One region of the Jonquetella sp. BV3C21 genome, then DNA from elsewhere that is predicted to be linked to it. Evidence: riboswitches for the same ligand, from Rfam matches in the RefSeq annotation. Region 1 holds a riboswitch; each other region holds the start of a gene.
What was found. Region 1 has a riboswitch for cobalamin ahead of HMPREF1249_RS00680 (sirohydrochlorin cobaltochelatase). Riboswitches for the same ligand answer to the same signal wherever they lie in the genome.
Positions count from the first base shown of each region.

Region 2: another riboswitch for cobalamin. It lies ahead of HMPREF1249_RS07520 (ABC transporter substrate-binding protein); the one in region 1 lies ahead of HMPREF1249_RS00680 (sirohydrochlorin cobaltochelatase).
Region 3: another riboswitch for cobalamin. It lies ahead of HMPREF1249_RS02665 (hypothetical protein); the one in region 1 lies ahead of HMPREF1249_RS00680 (sirohydrochlorin cobaltochelatase).

Region 1 is NZ_AWWC01000003.1:55,596-61,310, reverse strand. Features, by position in the region: gene HMPREF1249_RS00700 (bifunctional cobalt-precorrin-7 (C(5))-methyltransferase/cobalt-precorrin-6B (C(15))-methyltransferase) at 1-165, opposite strand, end outside; gene cbiD (cobalt-precorrin-5B (C(1))-methyltransferase CbiD) at 144-1,265, opposite strand; gene HMPREF1249_RS00690 (precorrin-8X methylmutase) at 1,262-1,891, opposite strand; gene HMPREF1249_RS00685 (precorrin-2 C(20)-methyltransferase) at 1,924-2,610, opposite strand; gene HMPREF1249_RS00680 (sirohydrochlorin cobaltochelatase) at 2,641-3,438, opposite strand; cobalamin riboswitch at 3,551-3,730, opposite strand; gene HMPREF1249_RS00675 (cob(I)yrinic acid a,c-diamide adenosyltransferase) at 3,760-4,272, opposite strand; gene HMPREF1249_RS00670 (Hsp70 family protein) at 4,269-5,715, opposite strand, start outside.
Region 2 is NZ_AWWC01000029.1:37,048-42,762, reverse strand. Features, by position in the region: gene HMPREF1249_RS07530 (ABC transporter ATP-binding protein) at 1-590, opposite strand, end outside; gene HMPREF1249_RS07525 (FecCD family ABC transporter permease) at 587-1,627, opposite strand; gene HMPREF1249_RS07520 (ABC transporter substrate-binding protein) at 1,617-2,585, opposite strand; adenosylcobalamin (AdoCbl) riboswitch at 2,695-2,849, opposite strand; gene HMPREF1249_RS07515 (AEC family transporter) at 2,894-3,832, opposite strand; gene pbpC (penicillin-binding protein 1C) at 3,885-5,715, opposite strand, start outside.
Region 3 is NZ_AWWC01000008.1:167,361-173,075, forward strand. Features, by position in the region: gene HMPREF1249_RS02655 (dipeptidase) at 1-561, shown strand, start outside; gene HMPREF1249_RS02660 (dipeptidase) at 705-2,342, shown strand; gene HMPREF1249_RS02665 (hypothetical protein) at 2,559-2,882, opposite strand; cobalamin riboswitch at 3,013-3,173, opposite strand; gene HMPREF1249_RS02670 (HAD family hydrolase) at 3,293-3,925, shown strand; gene HMPREF1249_RS02675 (DUF255 domain-containing protein) at 3,922-5,622, shown strand.

The sequences.
Region 1 (5,715 bases):
TTTCGGGCCGAACGGCTCGACCGGCCGGCCCAGCAGGCCCGACAGGAGACGGCGCGGCCTGTCAAACGCGTAGACTTTCGGCAGAGAACGGGCCAGCTCAAGGCACCTGAGGGGAACGCCGCCGGGGTTTCCCGGCCCGGCCCCTATGACAAAGAGTTTTCCCATACCGCCTCGTCCTCCCTGATCTCTGACGCCAGCTCTTCCAGTCCCGCCGACGCGCCGAGCAGCTGGCCGTCGTTGTCGAGGAATGCCGTCTCTATCCGCACGTCGCCCCACAGGTACGCCGCCGCTTTTTTCTGGGCCGCCAGCGCCGCCCGGCCCCAGACCGACTCCAAGCCGGCCCGGCAGAGGATCTCCCGGACCGCTTCGGTCGTCGTGGCCGCGTAGATGTCGTTCAATACCGGCAAGGGCGCGCCTTCGAGCGCCGCGAGGGCGCAGAGCGTTTCCATTCGCCCGTCGGCAACCCGGCTGTGAGTCTGGAATATCCCGGCGGACAGCTTAATCATCTTGCCCGAGTGACCGGCCAGTATGAGGCCGGTCACTTCCAGCCGGCGGGCTTCCCGCAACATGAACCCGACCTCGTTGCCCATCTGGACCGTGCTGGACGGGCCGAGCTTCAGCAGCTTCTGAGTCATCTCCTCGCCCATGTTGCCGAAGACGAAGACAAAACGCCGCCGGCCTTTGGCGGCTTTGACGTCCAAGTCCGCCTTGAAGGTGGCTTTCAGCGCCTCTTCGCTCATCGGGCGGACGATGCCCGACGTCCCCAGCACGGAAAGCCCGCCGACGATTCCAAGCCGCGGGTTGTAGGTGCACCCCGCCACCGTTTCGCCGCCGGGAATCGAGACTGTAACGTCGGCGCCGCGGGGCAGCACTTCAAGGACCGCTTGGGCGATCATCTGCCGAGGAACCGGGTTGATGGCCGGCTGGCCCGGCTGAACTTTCAGGCCCGGGCCTGTGACGGTCCCCACGCCAGCGCCGGCGCAGAACGTCACCTGACCGTCCGTTCGGGGACGCACCCGGCTCTGGACGGTCAGGCCGCTCGTCACGTCCGGGTCGTCGCCGCCGTCTTTGACGACGCCCGCTTCAGCGCCGCCCGGGCAGGCTCGAACCCACGCCACGTCGACGGACAACTTCCGCGCCGGGGCGTCCACCGTGACCGAGTCGACGATCCGCCCGTCCCGGATAAAAAAAGCGGCCGCCGCCGCGGCCGCCGCCGCGCAGCTTCCGGTCGTCACGCCCTCGCGCAGAACCCGCTCGGCTCTCATCGAGTCAGTCCGTAGGCCAGAGCGTTGACGATAGCCGCCGCCACGTTGGAGCCGCCCTTGCGGCCCATGGCAATGATGCGCGGCACGTCCAGAGCCTTGGCCATTTCCTTGGACTCGACCACGTTCACGAACCCGACCGGCACGCCGATAAGGAGCGCCGGGCGGACCTGCCCGGCCTGAACGAGCCGACACAGCTCGACGAGCGCCGTCGGGGCGTTGCCGATAGCAAAAATGGCTTCCGGCGTCTCGCGCGCGGCCCGTTCCATGGACACGACGGCCCGGGTGACTCCCCGTTCTTTCGCCTCCCGCGCCACGTCCGGGTCGGCCATTCGGCAGACAACTTTGCAGCCCAGCAGGTTCATCGCGTGAGAGGATATGCCGCTTTTTGCCATGTTGGTGTCAGTCACCACCGTCGCGCCGCTCGACAGGGCCCTTCGGCCCGAGCTGACGGCGTCGGGCGAGACGAACAGGTTATCCAAGTAGTCGAAGTCGGCGGACGTGTGAATGACCCGCTGAAAAAGCGGCAGCTGGTCGGCTGGAATCAGCTTGGCCCGGTCGCCCATTTCCTCCAGAATGATTTCAAAACTTCGGCGCTCGATCGCGTCAGGCGGCAAAAATTGAATCACGGCCGCTCCCCCTTTCTCGCCGGTTCGGGCGGTTACCGCCACAAAAGCAGGGTAGACAGGTACTCCGACGCCTCGTCAAGGGCTTCCGGCCCGGAGACGATTTTCTGGCCGTCAAGGCCGGCTCGGTCAACCCGAATAACCTGCCGCCACGGCCCGGCGGAAGCCACGATCTCCCTCAGCCGGCCTTTGAGCGCGCTGGGCTTGTACAGCGCGGCGCAGTCACAAGCCCGCAGGGCTTCGGTTATCCGCTCTTCCGCCGCCGTGCCGGGGATGACCGAGAAAACGTCGTCGCCCATGGCCAGAAACTGGCCGGTCAGACAGCAAGCCAGCGAGTGGGCCGACACGCCGGGAACGAGCTGAAGCTGAACGTCCGTCAGCTGCGACCACGCCTTGGCCAGCCAAAACGCGGTCGCGTACAGCGCCGAGTCGCCGATGACCGGCATAACGACCGACGGGACGCTCTTCCAGCGGCCTCGGCATGTTTCCAGTTGGGCTCGAAGCTCCGCGTCACGCCGGGCCTCGTCCCGGACCATCGGGAAGACGATTTGAAGGATCGGCGCGTCCGGCAGGTGACGCCGGACGATCCGCTCGGCCTCGCTCTCCTTGCCGGGAGCGGACAGGGGAACGACTATCAGCCCGGCTTCCCGAAGAGTTCGAAGCGCCGCCAGCGTGATCAGATCTGGGTCGCCGGGGCCGACGCCCACCACGTAAAAATTCATCTTTTCCCTCCTGAGACTCCGCTGGTTCGCCTAAAACCGTTCGATGTCCTGAGCCACACGGCCGCCGAAGTAGTTCAGGAACTCTTCCGTGTCCCCGAACCCTTCAAGGAACGCCCGCGTTTCAATTCCCTGAGCCTGCAGGACACTTTTCCACGACTTGGCGCCCGGGCCGGCCATGTCGTTTCGCGCGTGGTCGCCCGCCGAGACCATGAAGGGGACGAGAGCGGCTTTCTTCAAGCCTTTTTCGCTCAGCCGAGCGAGCACGTCGTCCAGCGTCGGCGAGCCCTCGACCGCCCCGATGAACAGCCGGCCCGACAGGCGGGACAGGCAGGTCTGAACCTGACTGTAGAGGGCGTTGGCCAAGTGGGACGAGCCGTGTCCCATGAGGATCAATGCCTCGTCAGCGGCAAGCCGCTTCTCCCAGACGCGCCCAATAATCTCGGCGACGTCAGAACAGTCTTTTTCGTTCATCAGAAGGGCGCGGCCCAGCCCCAGCTTCTTGAAGCCGTACTTGCCCCGTACCGCCCCCAGCGACTCGACGACGCTTCGCAGGTCGTCGTACTCGGCGCCGGGAATGACATGGCCGGGCTGAACGAACACCTGCTTGTATCCCTCGTCCTGAAGGAGAGCCAGAGCTTCCAGCGGCGTGGGAATCGACAGGCCTTCTTTTTTCAGCTTCCGGCGAATGATGTTGGACGTGCAGGCTTCCGCGGCCTTCCAACCCTCGCCGGCCGACTTCTTGGCCGCGTCGGAGAAGCGGCGAAGGGCGCTCTGCGCCTCGTGCACAGACGTCCCGAAAAAAACAACCAGCAGCGCTTTGTCTCCCATGGTTCGTTCCCTCCGCTGTCGTTTGACGTCAAAACGCCGCGGCAGGCGGGCAGGCTACCCGCTCGCCGCGGCGCTGCCGCGTCGAAAGCCGTCACCCGTATCCCTCGCCGGTGGCGCTCCTGTGCTCCGGGCCGATCTTCTGGCTGGCGGTCGTCCTCGTCCGCGCCTTCCCGCCGAGCGTTCGGCAGTGGCCTCTGCGGAGTCGTCCCGCTCACAGATGCGGGGCAGCGCCGGACTTACACCGGCTTCCCAACTGCTCCCGAAGCGTTTTATCCTGCAAATTCTCTTTTTATTGTCCCATCCCCCCAGAGGAGCGTCAAGCTAGAACTCTATGCCCTCCCGGGCCGGCACTCCCTGAGAAAACGGGTGGCGAACCAACGTCATTCGGGTGACCAATCCGGCCCGGTCAATGAGCCAGTCGGGCGCGTCCCGTCCGGTCATCACCAGTTCGACGCCTGACGGTCGGGCCGCCAGCAGAGCTTCGACGTCCGAGCGGGTCACGTACTCTTTGTTCAACGCGCCGATGATCTCGTCGAGCACCACGAGCCCGCGGTCCATCTCGGCCAAAGCTTTTCGAGCCTGAGCCAGCTGGTTGGCACAGGAGGCGACCAGATCCTCCCGGCGAGCTTCCCACGGCGGGACGTCGGACGGGACAAAGGATATGGGAACGCCAAGCCGCTCGAACGCGGCGTGCTCGCCGGCCCGCACCCCTTTGAGGAACTGAATGATCCGCACCGGCCAGCCTCGGCCAAGCGCCCGAACGGCCAGTCCGAGGGCGGCGGTCGTCTTGCCTTTGCCGTCGCCGGTGTAAATCTGGACAAGTCCCTGCGTCACTTGGTCGTTTCCTCCCTCCTACCGAGCTGGCAGAACGCGTCAAGGCCGGCGATTTCAGACGCCACGGCCTGCTTGACGAGCGTTTCAAACTCGTCGAGCCCGGCGGCCCACGCGTCCGAAAGTTTTTGGTCAATTTCTCCTGCCGCCTGCTCCCGGAGCCGGCCGATCATTCGGTTCACCCGGGCCTCAGAAAGCAGGTACCCGGCCGCGGCCTTCGGCAGGTCAAGCGACGACATCCACCGCTCCATGGCCGGACGTCCGGCGAGACACCCGCCGAGGGCCAACAGGCCGCCGACCGCCCAGCCGGCCGGTCCGACAGCCGTCGAGAGCGCGGCGGCAGTCCCGCCCAAGAGGGCGCCCAAGGCCGAGACGGCCAGAGTGCCGAACTTTGACAGCGGCGACAGAGCCTGCTGAACTAACTTGCCGGCCAGAGACTGGAGCCCCGCCCCGGCGCCTGCCCCGCCCAAGTCGATCGGCTTGTCAAGTCGGGGCGACGAGACGACGCCGTTTTCGGCGAACCACTCTTTGAGGAGCAGCGACAGCACGTTGGCCGCCTCGCCGGTCCATCGGCCCAGCGCCGCGTGGGCCATTTCGTCGGCCTGCCCGCGGAGGCCCTCCACCCGATCGTTCAGTTTTTTCTCAAGCTCCGCCAGCGGTCCGCCTTCCGTTCGGTACTCTTCGACCGCCGGACGGACCGCTTCGCGGATCATCAGACCGGACAGGCTGGCTCCCAGCTGATGAGACGCCTCCTGCCGAACCTGCGCCAGCGGGCCGCGAAGGGTGCGGCTGACGAAGGCCGCCGATCCGGCGGTAAGCTGACGGCGGCTCGACTCGTGCCGGGCTGTGAGGGCCGGAAGCAGGGACAGCCCGCGGGCGACGGCCCCGCCGGGCCGATCGCTGCGCAGCACTCGAGCGCTCGGGAAGCGAACTCGCACAGCGTCGTCCACGAACGGCCACTGGCTGGAACCGCCCGAAAGGAGCACCAGTTCCGGCTCGTCGGCGCCGTCGAGCAGCGCTTCAAACCGGCCGATCAAGTCGCACTCGCCGGCGCTCCCAGGACAACCGGGCACATCCCCAACAAGTGGCCCGGAAGCGGTAAACCGACGGCACCGGCCGATAAACTCGTCCCAGTCGAGCGACGGGATCGCCCCGTACTCGCCGGCCGAGCCGCTCCACCGTCTGGTCCTGTCGTCGGCCATCGCGGCAGAGAACCGCTCTTTCAGGATTTTGCTCCAGTACAGCCGGACGAACTCGAACGCGCCGCCGGCTTCCCACCGCTCGAACGCGCCTTCCGTCCGCTCGGCCAGCAAGCTGAAGAACAGGTCGTCGAACAGCCGGCCGCCTAAAAGCCAGTCCCCCCACGCCTTCTTCACCTGCAGGCCGCAGACCGACGCCATGTCGCACGTGCCGCCGCCGAAGTCGACGACCAGCACGTTTCTCCGC
Region 2 (5,715 bases), on a different contig from region 1:
GCCAAGTTCAGGTCGTGAATGACCACCGCGGTCGTCTTCTTCTCCTGCCGGAGCAGCGCCGCAACGGCCAAAGCGTGAGCCGGGTCAAGGTGGTTCATCGGCTCGTCGAGGACGAGCGCCGCGGCGTCCTGACACAGCACCCGGGCCAGCATGACCCGCTGCCGCTCCCCGCCGGACATATCGGACACCCGACGGGATCCGAACCCCTCGAGGCCCACCCGAGCCAACGCGGCCTCGGCGAATCCAAAGTCGTCCGCCTCGTACGCCCGGCCGAATCCGCGCTGGGCGTAACGGCCCATCACCACCAAATCGGAAGCGGTAAAGTCAGCTCCCAGCAGCATGGCGTCCTGTTCCAGCACGGCCAAGTTTCTGGCCAGCTGCCGGGACGACAGGGTCTCCAGCGGCACGCCGTCGATTTTTATCCGGCCTTGGGACGGATAGGTTCGGGTCAGGTGGCGCAGGAGCGTCGTCTTTCCGCTACCGTTCGGGCCGATGACCGCCGTGACCAGCCCGTCGCCGAACGAGCAGGACACGTGATCCAGCACGTACCGGTCCCCAAGCTGGCAGCTCAGATCTTTAATCTCTATCACGACTGGCCTCCGAACGAATAGTCTTTCTGGACGAGCCACACGAACAACGGCGCGCCGACCAGAGACGTGAGGACCCCGACCGGCAGTTCCTGAGGCGCGTACACCGTGCGGGCGAGCGTGTCCCCCCAGACGAGGATAATCGCGCCCAAGGGCAGGGCCACGGCCGTCAGCCCCTTGTGCCCCGGCCCGACGAGACGGCGGGCCAAGTGCGGCGCGAGTAGCCCGACAAACCCAACCACGCCGGTTTTAGACACCAACAGCGCCACCACCAGAGCGGACGTCAGGGCCGCGCCGATCCGAACCGGCCGAACGGGAATGCCCAGCGACGCGGCAGGTCCGTCGCCCAGCAACAGACCGTCCAACTCTTTGTGAGCGGCCAAGGTCCCGACCACGCCAGCGGCCAGCGCCAACAGCACCGGCGGCAGATCGGCCAGCCGGGCGGTCGAAAAGCTGCCCAGCATCCAGAACATCGCGCTGCGCAGCTCCGAGTCGTTGTGGGCCTCGCAGAGCGTGAACGCCGTTAAGGCTGAGAAAAACGCCCCGACGCCCAGCCCTAAAAGCACCAGCCGCAGGGCTGACGGCCTTTTTCCCGCCAGCGACAGCACGACGGCCAGCGAGAGCACGGCGCCGGCGAAGGCGCCCAGCTGGACGGCCCACCCGCCGGCCCACGGCAGCCCGCCGAAGATGATGATCCACACCGCGCCGGCCGACGCCCCGCTGGAAAGGCCCAGCACGTACGGTTCGGCTACCGGGTTGCGAGTCAAAGTCTGCATCAAGACGCCGGCCAGAGCCAAGACCGCCCCTCCAGAGGCGGCAAGAAGCACCCGGGGAAGGCGCAGCCCCCAGACGATCGCCTCGGCCGCTGGCCCTCCGCCCGGGCCGCCCCACAGGTGCGAGACGAGGACGGCCGCCGTCTGGGACAGCGGGACGTGAACCGCGCCGATGCCGAGCGACAGCAGCACCGAGACGACCAAGAAGACCAAAAGAAAGGGCAAAAGCGTGCCCGCTTTTGCCCTCCTGTCAGTTCTAGTCGCCATACACAGCCTTGCTCAGCCGCTCCAGAGCGTCGATGTTCCGGATGCCCGGGCAGATATCAGCCAAGCTCACCTGTGCGAACGCGTTGTTCTTGATGGCCGTCACGTCCTTGAGGGGCGCGAAGTTCTTAAGCCACTCGATCTTCGTGGGCGCGTCGGTCTCCTGGAAGCGAACGCTCTTGCTGTAGCCGATGACCACGATCACGTCCGGGTTTCCGGCCACGACTTCTTCCCAGCTGCACTTGCCCCACGTCTTCTTCACGCCCTTGCCGGCCAAAATGTTCTCGGCGCCGATCAGGCGGAACAGGTTGGTGGTGAAACCCTCATACACGGTGAACGCGTCGTCGCTGCCCGAATCGTAGATGAAAATCTTCTTCGCGGGCTTGCCGGCAATGCGCTTCTGAATCGCCGCCAGCTGCTCCTTCTGCTTTTCCACGTACGCCTTCGCCCGGTCTTCAACCCGGAAGATGCGCCCGAAGGTCATGAAATCGTCAAACAGCGTGTCCAGGTTGGCGTCAAAGTCCACGGTCGAACGGGGAATGAAAATCTTCACGTTCCGATCGAGCAGCGCCTGAGCTTCCAGCCCCTTCTTGGAGAAGGCGGTAGCCCAGCCGGTGGCGAAGTCCGGCGAAGTGGCCATGAAGACTTCCATCGACGGCCAAGTGTCGGACAGCACGGGGACCTTCTTGTACGCCTCGGCAACGGGCGGATAAATCGGCTCCTCGAGGAACGCGGTGCCGACCATCGACGGCTCGAGCCCCAGAGCCAGCATCATCTCAGTGGTGAAGTGGGACAGGCTGACCGCCCGCTTGGGCGCCTGCTCGAATTTGCAGGTGTACTTGACCCCGTCCACCTCGCCGGAGACGGTCGGCACGTCCTGAGCGCCGGCCCCTGACGCCGCCATCGCGAGAGCCGCAGCTGCAGCTCCCAGGGAAAGCAAAACCTTTTTGGATCCAAACATTCTCCCATTCCTCCTTTGTGATCTGTTCCTGCTGTCTTTAAAACTGGCTAAAAAAGCGACGGGCCTTTGCCCGTCGCTGTTGCCGCCGTTGGGGTAAGCGCCCTCGGCGAAACATCGAAGTTACCCGTAGGCCGCGGGCCATCGAAGACTCGCGTCCGGCCAGCAGTCTGACTCGCCGGGCCCCGAGGGGCCCGAGCTCACAGTGGCGGCACCGCGCCGGATTTTCACCGGCTTCCCTGGGCCGAAACGCGTTCATTTGACGTTTTGCTCATCATAAAACAGACCGCTCAGCCAGTCAAGAATTCTCTTTACAAAAAAGCCGACGCGAGAGCCATCCAAACGGCAGCCGTTCCGGCGCCGATGACGGTCCCACATGCCAGCAGGCCCGACAGGTACTCCGCGTCGAGGCCGATCGACCGGCCGATGATGTAACAGTTGAACGCTGGGCTGGCCGCGCAGGTGATGACCGTCGCCACCATAGCCGTCTTATCCGACAGAGGCCAAACGAGATAACAGGCGAAGACGAAAAGCGGCAGCAGAACCAGCTTGACCGCCAAGTCAGGCCAGCAGCCTTTCAGCGCCCGGGGGAGACCATGAAGGTCCAGCGACGCGCCGATGACGACGAGGGCCAGAGCCGTCGAGCCCTGCCCCATAATTCCCAAGGCCGTCAGCAGCCATTCAGGGATGACCGAGGCCGTGCCGGTGAAGACGAACCCCATCGCCAAAAGCGGCGCGATGAACACCGGGTTGACGGCGGTCCGCTTGGCCCCGTCGGCCAAGCCCTGCCAGTCAAACCGGCCGGACAGGGCGACCTCCGCCGCCATCAGCGGGCCGATGTTGTAGAACGGCGTCGACAGCGCGACGAAAGCCGCCATGGCCGACTCGCCGTCCTCGCCCAGCCACAGGGCGACCAACGGCATGGCCACGTAGATGATGTTGCTCCGCACGTCGGCCAGAAAGACCGCGCCGACCCGCCGCCGGTCAAATCCCCGAAGCCACGCCAGCAGTCCCGCCGCCGCCATCGCGAACAGGAACCCGCCATAAATGATCAGCGTGTACCTCAGCCCCTGGACCTGTCCGGGCCGGAACTTGAGCCCCGCGACGAACAGGGCCGCCGGCATGAAAGCATAAAAAAGCAGCTGGGTCATTCCGACCTCAGCCGCTTCGGTCACAATCCCGCGTCCATGGAGCCACCACCCCAAAAACATCAAGGACAGCAGCGCAATAACAGGTGAAACGACAGACATCCAATTCTCCTCTCCAGATGAACTACAGCAGATAAAGCACAGCGCCGTTTCTCTACGGCTTGGAAGGTTCCGGCACGAGCTCCTGAAGCTCTCCCGGCTCGGAAAAGATCGACGAAACGGTAAAAGAAACCGATCGCTTCCTGCCCGTACCGTCCATGACCGTCGCCTCGTGCTTGCCCGGCTTCATCGGCCACATCACCGAGTCAGTTCCGGAAGGCGACGTGCCGACGAACTGTCCGTCGACAAACCAGTGAACTTGGCCCGCTCCCTCGCACCGCAGAGCCAGCTTGCTGCCCTGCTCGTAGTACAGGTAGTCCGCCCCGTCCAACGGAGAGGCCACGATCATCTGACCGGGCCTGTCGCGGCCGGACATGTAGCGGGAAAGCTCCTTCGGCCAGACGGTCACCACCCGCCCGCCGTGGTATCGGTGCATTTGGCAAACCCCCGAAGGGGAGACAGCCGGAATGTACCAGTCGGACGTCCGAGTCGCGCAGGCCGGCGAAGGGGGTAGCCCCGACAGGGAACAGACGCTCCGCCGCTCGAGCCCCTCGGGACGAGGCACAGGCCACCCTTCAGGCAGATGACGGAAAATCTGGCTGGCCGCGGGAACCGCCGCTGACAGCCCGACAAGCGTGCTGTGAGGGCGCCCGGTCGGATCTCCCAGCCACACGACCAACGTCCACCGACCGTTCCAAACGGCCGTCCACGCGTCCCGAAGGCCGTAGCTCGTCCCGGTCTTAAAAGCGAACTTGCCCCGAAGGGCGTCCACCGACCGCAGGGTGATCGGCAGCCGGGACGGATCGGACAGGCAGTCGGTGACCAGCCAAGCGGCTTGAGGCGTGAACACCTGCTCGACGGCGCCAGTCCGACCGGCCTCAAATACAGGCGAAATTCGCTCCCCCAACCGAGCGAAGACCGTGCAGGCCTCCGCCAGCTGAAGGGGGCTCACCTCACAGCCGCCCAGCACGAGCGAATCCCCGTACCAGTCGGCTTCCTTTTTGATGTTTTCCAGTCCGGCCCGTCTCATCCGCCGCAGAAGCTCGTCAGCCGACACGGCCCGCAGGGCCCGGACGGCCGGGACGTTCAGCGAGTCGTTCAGCGCCCGTTTCGCGCTCACCGGGCCGCGGTACAGTTTGTCGAAGTTCCGCGGCGTCCGTCCGCCCATGCCGAGCGGCGTGTCGGCCATCAGCAGGCCGGGCGTCAGGACGCCCCGCTCGAAGGCCATCGCGTAGACGAACGGCTTGAGGGACGACCCGGGCGAACGAAGGGCGGAGGAACAGTCAACCCACTGGCCCGAGTTCCCGCTGCCCCATCGGGCGTTCGGCACCAGAGCCCGGACCGCGCCGGTCTCGTTTTCCAGCAGGACGGCCGCTGCCGTCACTTCCGGCGGCTGGTGGGCCAACGCGGTTTCAAGCGCCGAGCGGACTATCTTCTGACACGACCGATCAAGCGTCGTCGTCACGTCCTGCCCAATCAGCCGGTCGGTGACAGCCTGACAGAACAGAAGCTCCTGAGACGGCGGCTGAAGCAGTCTGCTGGGCAGAGCCTCGTCCAGCGCGCACTGGTACTGAAAGCTGTCGATAATCCCGGCATCCTTGGCCATCGACAGAATAAGATCCCGCCTGCGTTTGGCCGCCTGCGGGTTCAAGTCCGGACGGTACGCGGTCGGCGCCTTGACCATGCCGACCAGCAGGGCCGCCTGAGCGGCCGTCAAGTGCTGGCATGTTCGGCCGAACCACATCTGGGCGGCCGCCTCGACGCCACGGATATTGGAGCCAAAAGGCGCCCGGTTCAAGTACAGCTCAAGGATCTGTTCTTTCTTCAGCCGGCGCTCCAATGTGTCCGCCTGGGCGAACTCCCGAATCTTCGTCCCCAAGGTCCGC
Region 3 (5,715 bases), on a different contig from region 1:
TGCTCCTACAGCTTTGTGTCCCAGAGCCGTAGCTGGCTGCCCGACCCGATCGGCGGCGTGCTGTGGTTCGGCGAAGACGCCCCGGACACCACCGTGTACGTCCCGGTGTACTGCGGCGTGACGAAGGTTCCCGAAGCGTGGAGCACCGGCAAGCGGCACGTCTATGACCCGACCTGCGCTTACTGGGCGTTCAACCTAGTCAACAACTGGGCCAACCTTCGCTGGGACGCCATGTACAAGGAAATTCGAGCGAAGAAGGTCGAGTACGAGGATCGATTCTTCGCCGATCAGCCCAAGATTGAAGCCGAGGCCCAAAAGCTCTACAAGCAGAGTCCTGCCAAGGCAGTCGCTTACTTGACCAAGTACACCGACTCGGTCATGGACGAAGTGTTCAAGGGCTGGTGGGACTTCGCGTGGTACCTTATCGGCCGGTACCAGGACGGCCTGCAGATTAAGCCGGACGGAGCCAAGTTCCGCCCCGGTTACCCGGCCGAGTACCTTCGCAAGGTCGGATTTGGCGCCATGTCCCGTCGGGATCTGGAAAACGCCAAGAAAAAGTAAAAACTGTCTCCACAGGCGGGCGCCCAAGGGCGTCCGCCTTTTTTGCGGTGTCTTAGAAAATTTCTGTTGTGCCGAGCGTTGGTCGGTGGTACGCTGAGACGTCCGTTCAGAGAGAAGTGAGCGGAGAAAGGTGTGATGGGCCCATGGTTTTCTGTGCGTTGGCGGTTGTCGCGGGACTTGCCCTTCTGTTTGCCCGGAGGGCTGAGGCGTGCACGTCGTTCGGAGTAGGAAGGGCGGCGACGGCTGACGGTTCGGTTCTCGTCAGCCATTCGGTTGACGGGTGGTACGACCACAGGGTTAAGTTCGTCCCCGGCGGTCGGTTCGAGGCCGGTCAGACGACGGAAATTTGGGGAGACCCGTGCATTCAAACCCGGCCCGGGGTGCCGTACGAGAAGTTCGGAGAAATTCCTCAGGCCAAGCGGACGTGGGGATATTTTCACGTCGGGTACCCGTTCATGAACGAAAAGGGCGTCGTCATCGGCGAGCACACGTGGGTGGGCCGGGAGAACGCGGTCTGCAAGGCCGGAATGATGCACATCGCCAACCTGCAGGCGCTGGGCCTTCAGCGGGCCAGCACGGCCCGGGAAGCCGTCAAGGTCATGGGCGAGCTGGCCGAGCGGTGGGGGTACCGGGACATCGGCGAAGGGCTGATCGTCGGCGACGGACAGGAAGTCTGGATTTTTGAGATCGCCGGGCCTGGCGCAGACTGGACGCCGGAAAGCGGCAGAAGCGGCGCTCACTGGGTGGCCGTTCGGATGCCCGACGACGCGTACTTCGTCGGCGCGAACCGGGCGCGGATCGGCGCGGTGGACTTCTCCGACAGCTCCAACGTCATGACGTCTTCCGGACTGACCGACTACGCGAAAGAAAAGGGCTGGTGGGACGGCAGAGAGCCGTTCAGCTTTGCGAAGACATTTGATCCCCGGCCGGCCGACAGCCCGAAGGCCTACTCGGCTCGGCGGGAGTGGAGAGCGATGAGCATTCTCAGCCCGTCGGGCAACTGGCCGGTACAAAACGACGCGGTTGCCTATCCTATTTTCGTCAAGCCGGATGCTAAGCTGACGGTTCAGGACCTGATGAAGCTCTACGGGGACCACATGGAAGGGACGCCCTACGACCTAACCAAAGGTCCGGCCGCCGGGCCGTTTGGCAACCCGAGCCGTTGGACGGTGGAGCAGAAGGCCCTGCCCGACGACCTGAAAGGCCTCGATTGGGAGCGACCGATTTCGATTTTCCGCTGTTCGTACAGTTTCGTGGCTCAGTGCCGGGCTTGGCTGCCCGAGCCGCTGAAGGCCCTCCTGTGGCTGGGCCTTGGGGCGACGGACACGACCGTCTACGCGCCGATTTACTGCGGCGCCACATCCCTGCCGGAGGAGTGGTCCCGGGGCGCAAGAGACCGGTTTGACCCGAACAGCGCGTGGTGGGCGTTTGAGTTCGCCCGCAACTGGGCGTGCCTGCGGTGGGATGCGATGTTTAAGGAGATCACTGAGGCTCGGCAGAAGCTCGAGCAGTCGTACTTTGACGCTCAGCCCGGCCTAGAGCGTCTGGCGGCCGAAATTGCGGAGACGAGCGTTGAGTCGGCGCGGACGTTCCTTACCGGCTACAGCTCGACCTGTCTGAGCGACCTGTCGCGCCGGTGGTGGGCTCTCTGCTGGCAGCTGGTCGGCCAGTATCACAGCGGCATGAAAGTCACCGAAGGCGTGAGCCAAGAGAACTTGGGCTACCCGATCGACTACCTGCGGGAAGTCGGGTTCGGCTCGACGTGGAGGCCCGGCAAGTAACGGGACGCACGATCCACAAAAACGAATCAGCGGCCTGCCTATTCAAGGCAGGCCGCTGATTTTTCGTGAGAAAAAGCGCAGGCCGTTCCTTGCTGAAGGGAACGGCCTGCGCTGGAGCATGAATCTTCCGCAATGCGTGAACGCGTCGATTTCTTAGGGGGGAACCGGAGCGGAAGAATTCAAAGGTTGAACCGGAGCGCGGACGCTCCGAAGTTCTCAAAGGTTGTCAGTTTCGTCGAAAAGCTCTTCGGCGACGGCGAGCCGTTTCTGGTCGAACCGGCGGTTGCGGAAGAACAGGACGAGGTCAATGGTCACCATGATGATGTTCACCGCGTACATGGTCAAGACGGCGACGCTGTATCCGGCCGGATCCATCAGACACTTGGAAATGCCAGCCGCGTAACCCACAAGGATGACGATGAGGAACATCAGGCTCTTGCCGCCGACCGTTCGGGACGTCCAGCTCTTGTAAATGGACAGGGGCCAGGCGCAGCCAAAACAGATCAACATAACCGTCTCCAACACGTTCACCAACGACATTTAGGAAACCCCCTTTGAATTTGTCGTGTCCCAAAAAAAGCGGGAAGAGCCTCAGCTCTTCCCGCGGAACACGAGTAACTGACCGCTTTACAGCGGCTTGTCACCGGACTCCCGAAATCCCGCGGGCGGTCGTGTGTCTCATCTTGTGGTGGGTATCCTGGCTTCCTTCAACCGGCGGGACGCCTTCCGGGCAGGTGACTGCCGTGGCTTTTATCCCGTCGTCAGGTTCACAGTGGCGGCTCCGCTCCGGATTCAAACCGGATTCCCCGCTCCTCAAGACGTTTAACATTACTGTGTTAAGGTACTCTGATTCCCTCAACTTGTCAATGCTGAGGACAAAAAGTACGTGAGATGTGGGGTATAATTCCAAAAGCGAAGCCGCTTCTTTGATTGGGAAAGGGTGTGTTGGCGTGATTGAGGCTGTGGCCTTTGATTTTGATTTGACGCTGGTGGACAGCAGTCAAGGCATTTGGGCGACCATCTGCGCCTTGGCGGACGAACTGGGGCTGAGAAAGCCGTCGCTCGACGAGGTGAAGGCGACGATCGGCTATTCTCTCAAAGACGCCATGGCCGGGTTCTGGGGGCGTTTGGGCGACGGTTGGGTCGAACGGTATCGGGAGATCTTTGCCGCCCAGCACTACCAAGGCGTCGTTCCTCTGCCGGGCGTCATTGAGACGCTCAAAACCCTAAAGAGCCGCGGAATCGGCGTGGCGGTGGCCACAAACCGCCTGTCGCCCGACGACGTCGTCAACGCTTCCGGCGTGGGTGCCGTCTGCTCGGTGATCGTGGGAATCAGGACGCTGCCGTCCAAGCCGTCAGGGGCCATCATCTCGGAGGCCTTTCGGCTTTTGGGCGTCGATCCCCAGAGCTCGGCCTACGTGGGCGACACAGACATCGACATGATCGCGGCGGCGAACGCCGGGTGCATGCCCATCGGCGTCACGACTGGCAACCACTCGGCCGCCGATTTGCAGAAGGCCGGGGCTCGGCACGTGCTTTCTTCCGTCGTCGAACTGCCGGATCTGTTGGCGGGGCTGGAATGACCGGCTGCTCAGTTCCGGAAGAGTTCGGCCGCGCCGTCTCGTGGCGGGCCTTCGACGACCAAGCTCTGGACGAGGCGCGGGCTAAAAACGTCCCGCTGTTCGTCCTCGTTCACGACGAGACCAGCCCGTGGAGCTGGGCCGAAGCCGACGTCCTAGCCGGCTCCGAGGTTGCCGGTATGCTGGCAAAAGATTTCATTCCCGTCTTTGCCGACGCGAACGCCTATCCCGCCCTTGCTCTGGCAGGTCAAGCCCTCTGCCGGCTCTTTGACGCGCCCGGGTGGCCGCTGATTCTCATTTTGACGCCCGAACTGCGGCCGATTTTCGCCACCTCGTGGCTGCCGCCTCGCAAGGGCGCCAAGTTGGCCGACTACCTGCCCCGAATCAAGTGGCTTTGGTTGATGAAGCGGGCCGAAGTCGAGTCGGCCGGGCTGGCAAACTGGGCGAACTGGAAGCGGGCCTTAGCGCCGCTGCCGGCTTCTTCCGAGCCAGCCGACTGGAATGAGTTGGTCAGCCGAGCCGTGAGTGAGGACGCTGACGAGGAGTTCGGCGGTTGGGGAACGGAGCATAAGTTCCCGTGGCCTTGGCGGCTGCGCTTGGCCCTGCGGGATCCGGCGTTTCGGAAGCTGGCCGACAGGACGCTGCTGGCCCTGCTGACCGGCGGGCTCAACGATCGGTTCTGGGGCGGCTTTCACGCCTACAGCTTAGATCGCCAGTTCCTGACGCCTCGTCTCGGCGCGCCGCTTGACCTTCAGGCGTCGTTGACTCTGGCGGTGGAACAAGAAAGCTCGCTCGGGGCCAGCGTCGCGAAAAACGCCGTACTGGGCGGACAAAACCTGATCCGCGGCTCGCTCCCTCGAGCCGGCCGAGTGCTCTTTGACAGCCGCGGCGGCTGGAGCAAGTACCTGCTGGAGAGAGCTCAAGTCTGCAGTCTTCTGGCCGACAGAGGGGAAGCGGTGTGCGATGGTCTGTCGGTCTCAGCGGAAGGCTGGTACAGCGACCCGGTGACCGGCCGCAGGACCGGCGGGTCCGTGCCTACCCTGACCGACCCGGGCGAGGTGGCGGAACGCCACGGGCTCACAGCCGAAGAACTGGCCCGCGCCATCGCCGACGGTCTGAACAGGCTGAAGCCCGCCGAGGAACCGCCGGTCAGCCGTTGGACTTTGACGTCACCGTCGGCGCTTTTCGCTGCTGCCCTGTGCCGCAGCGGCGCCGAGAGCGTTGTTTCAGCTCGGGAACTGATGAGCGCCCTCAAGTCGGCCGTCTGGGACGGTGAGCTGTCCCACGGGCTCTGCGACGGTCTGCCAGTTGGAAGCGGAACGGCCGCTGATTACTGTTCCTGCGCCCTGGCTGCCTTTGATTTAGCGTCAGCGGGGCTGGCCGAGTGGGGCGATTGGGCCGCTGAGCTGATGGTCCAGGCAAAAGAGCTGTTTTTCGACGAGACCGGTATGGTTGCCGCCGCGCTCGACGACAGGCTCCCGGGCATTTGGCAGGTCGGCGACTCGTCCAGCCCGTCCCCGCAGGGGCTGTTCGTCCGTGGCTGCTTTAAAATGGCCGACGGCGGGCGTGGGGACGAGTGGGGTGATGTCGGCGACGCGGTCCTGCGCCGCTACAGCGGGGAAGCGAGCGCCGCGCCGGGAAACTGGGCGTTTCTGATCGGCGAGGGGCTGTCTCGTGCCGAGGGCAGGAAAGGGGAGTAACTGGCATTCGGTCCGATAAAAGGACGGCATCAAACGTAAAAGCAGGCGGGTTCTCGTGACGAGAGCCCACCTGCTTTTTGTGCAAGTACCTTT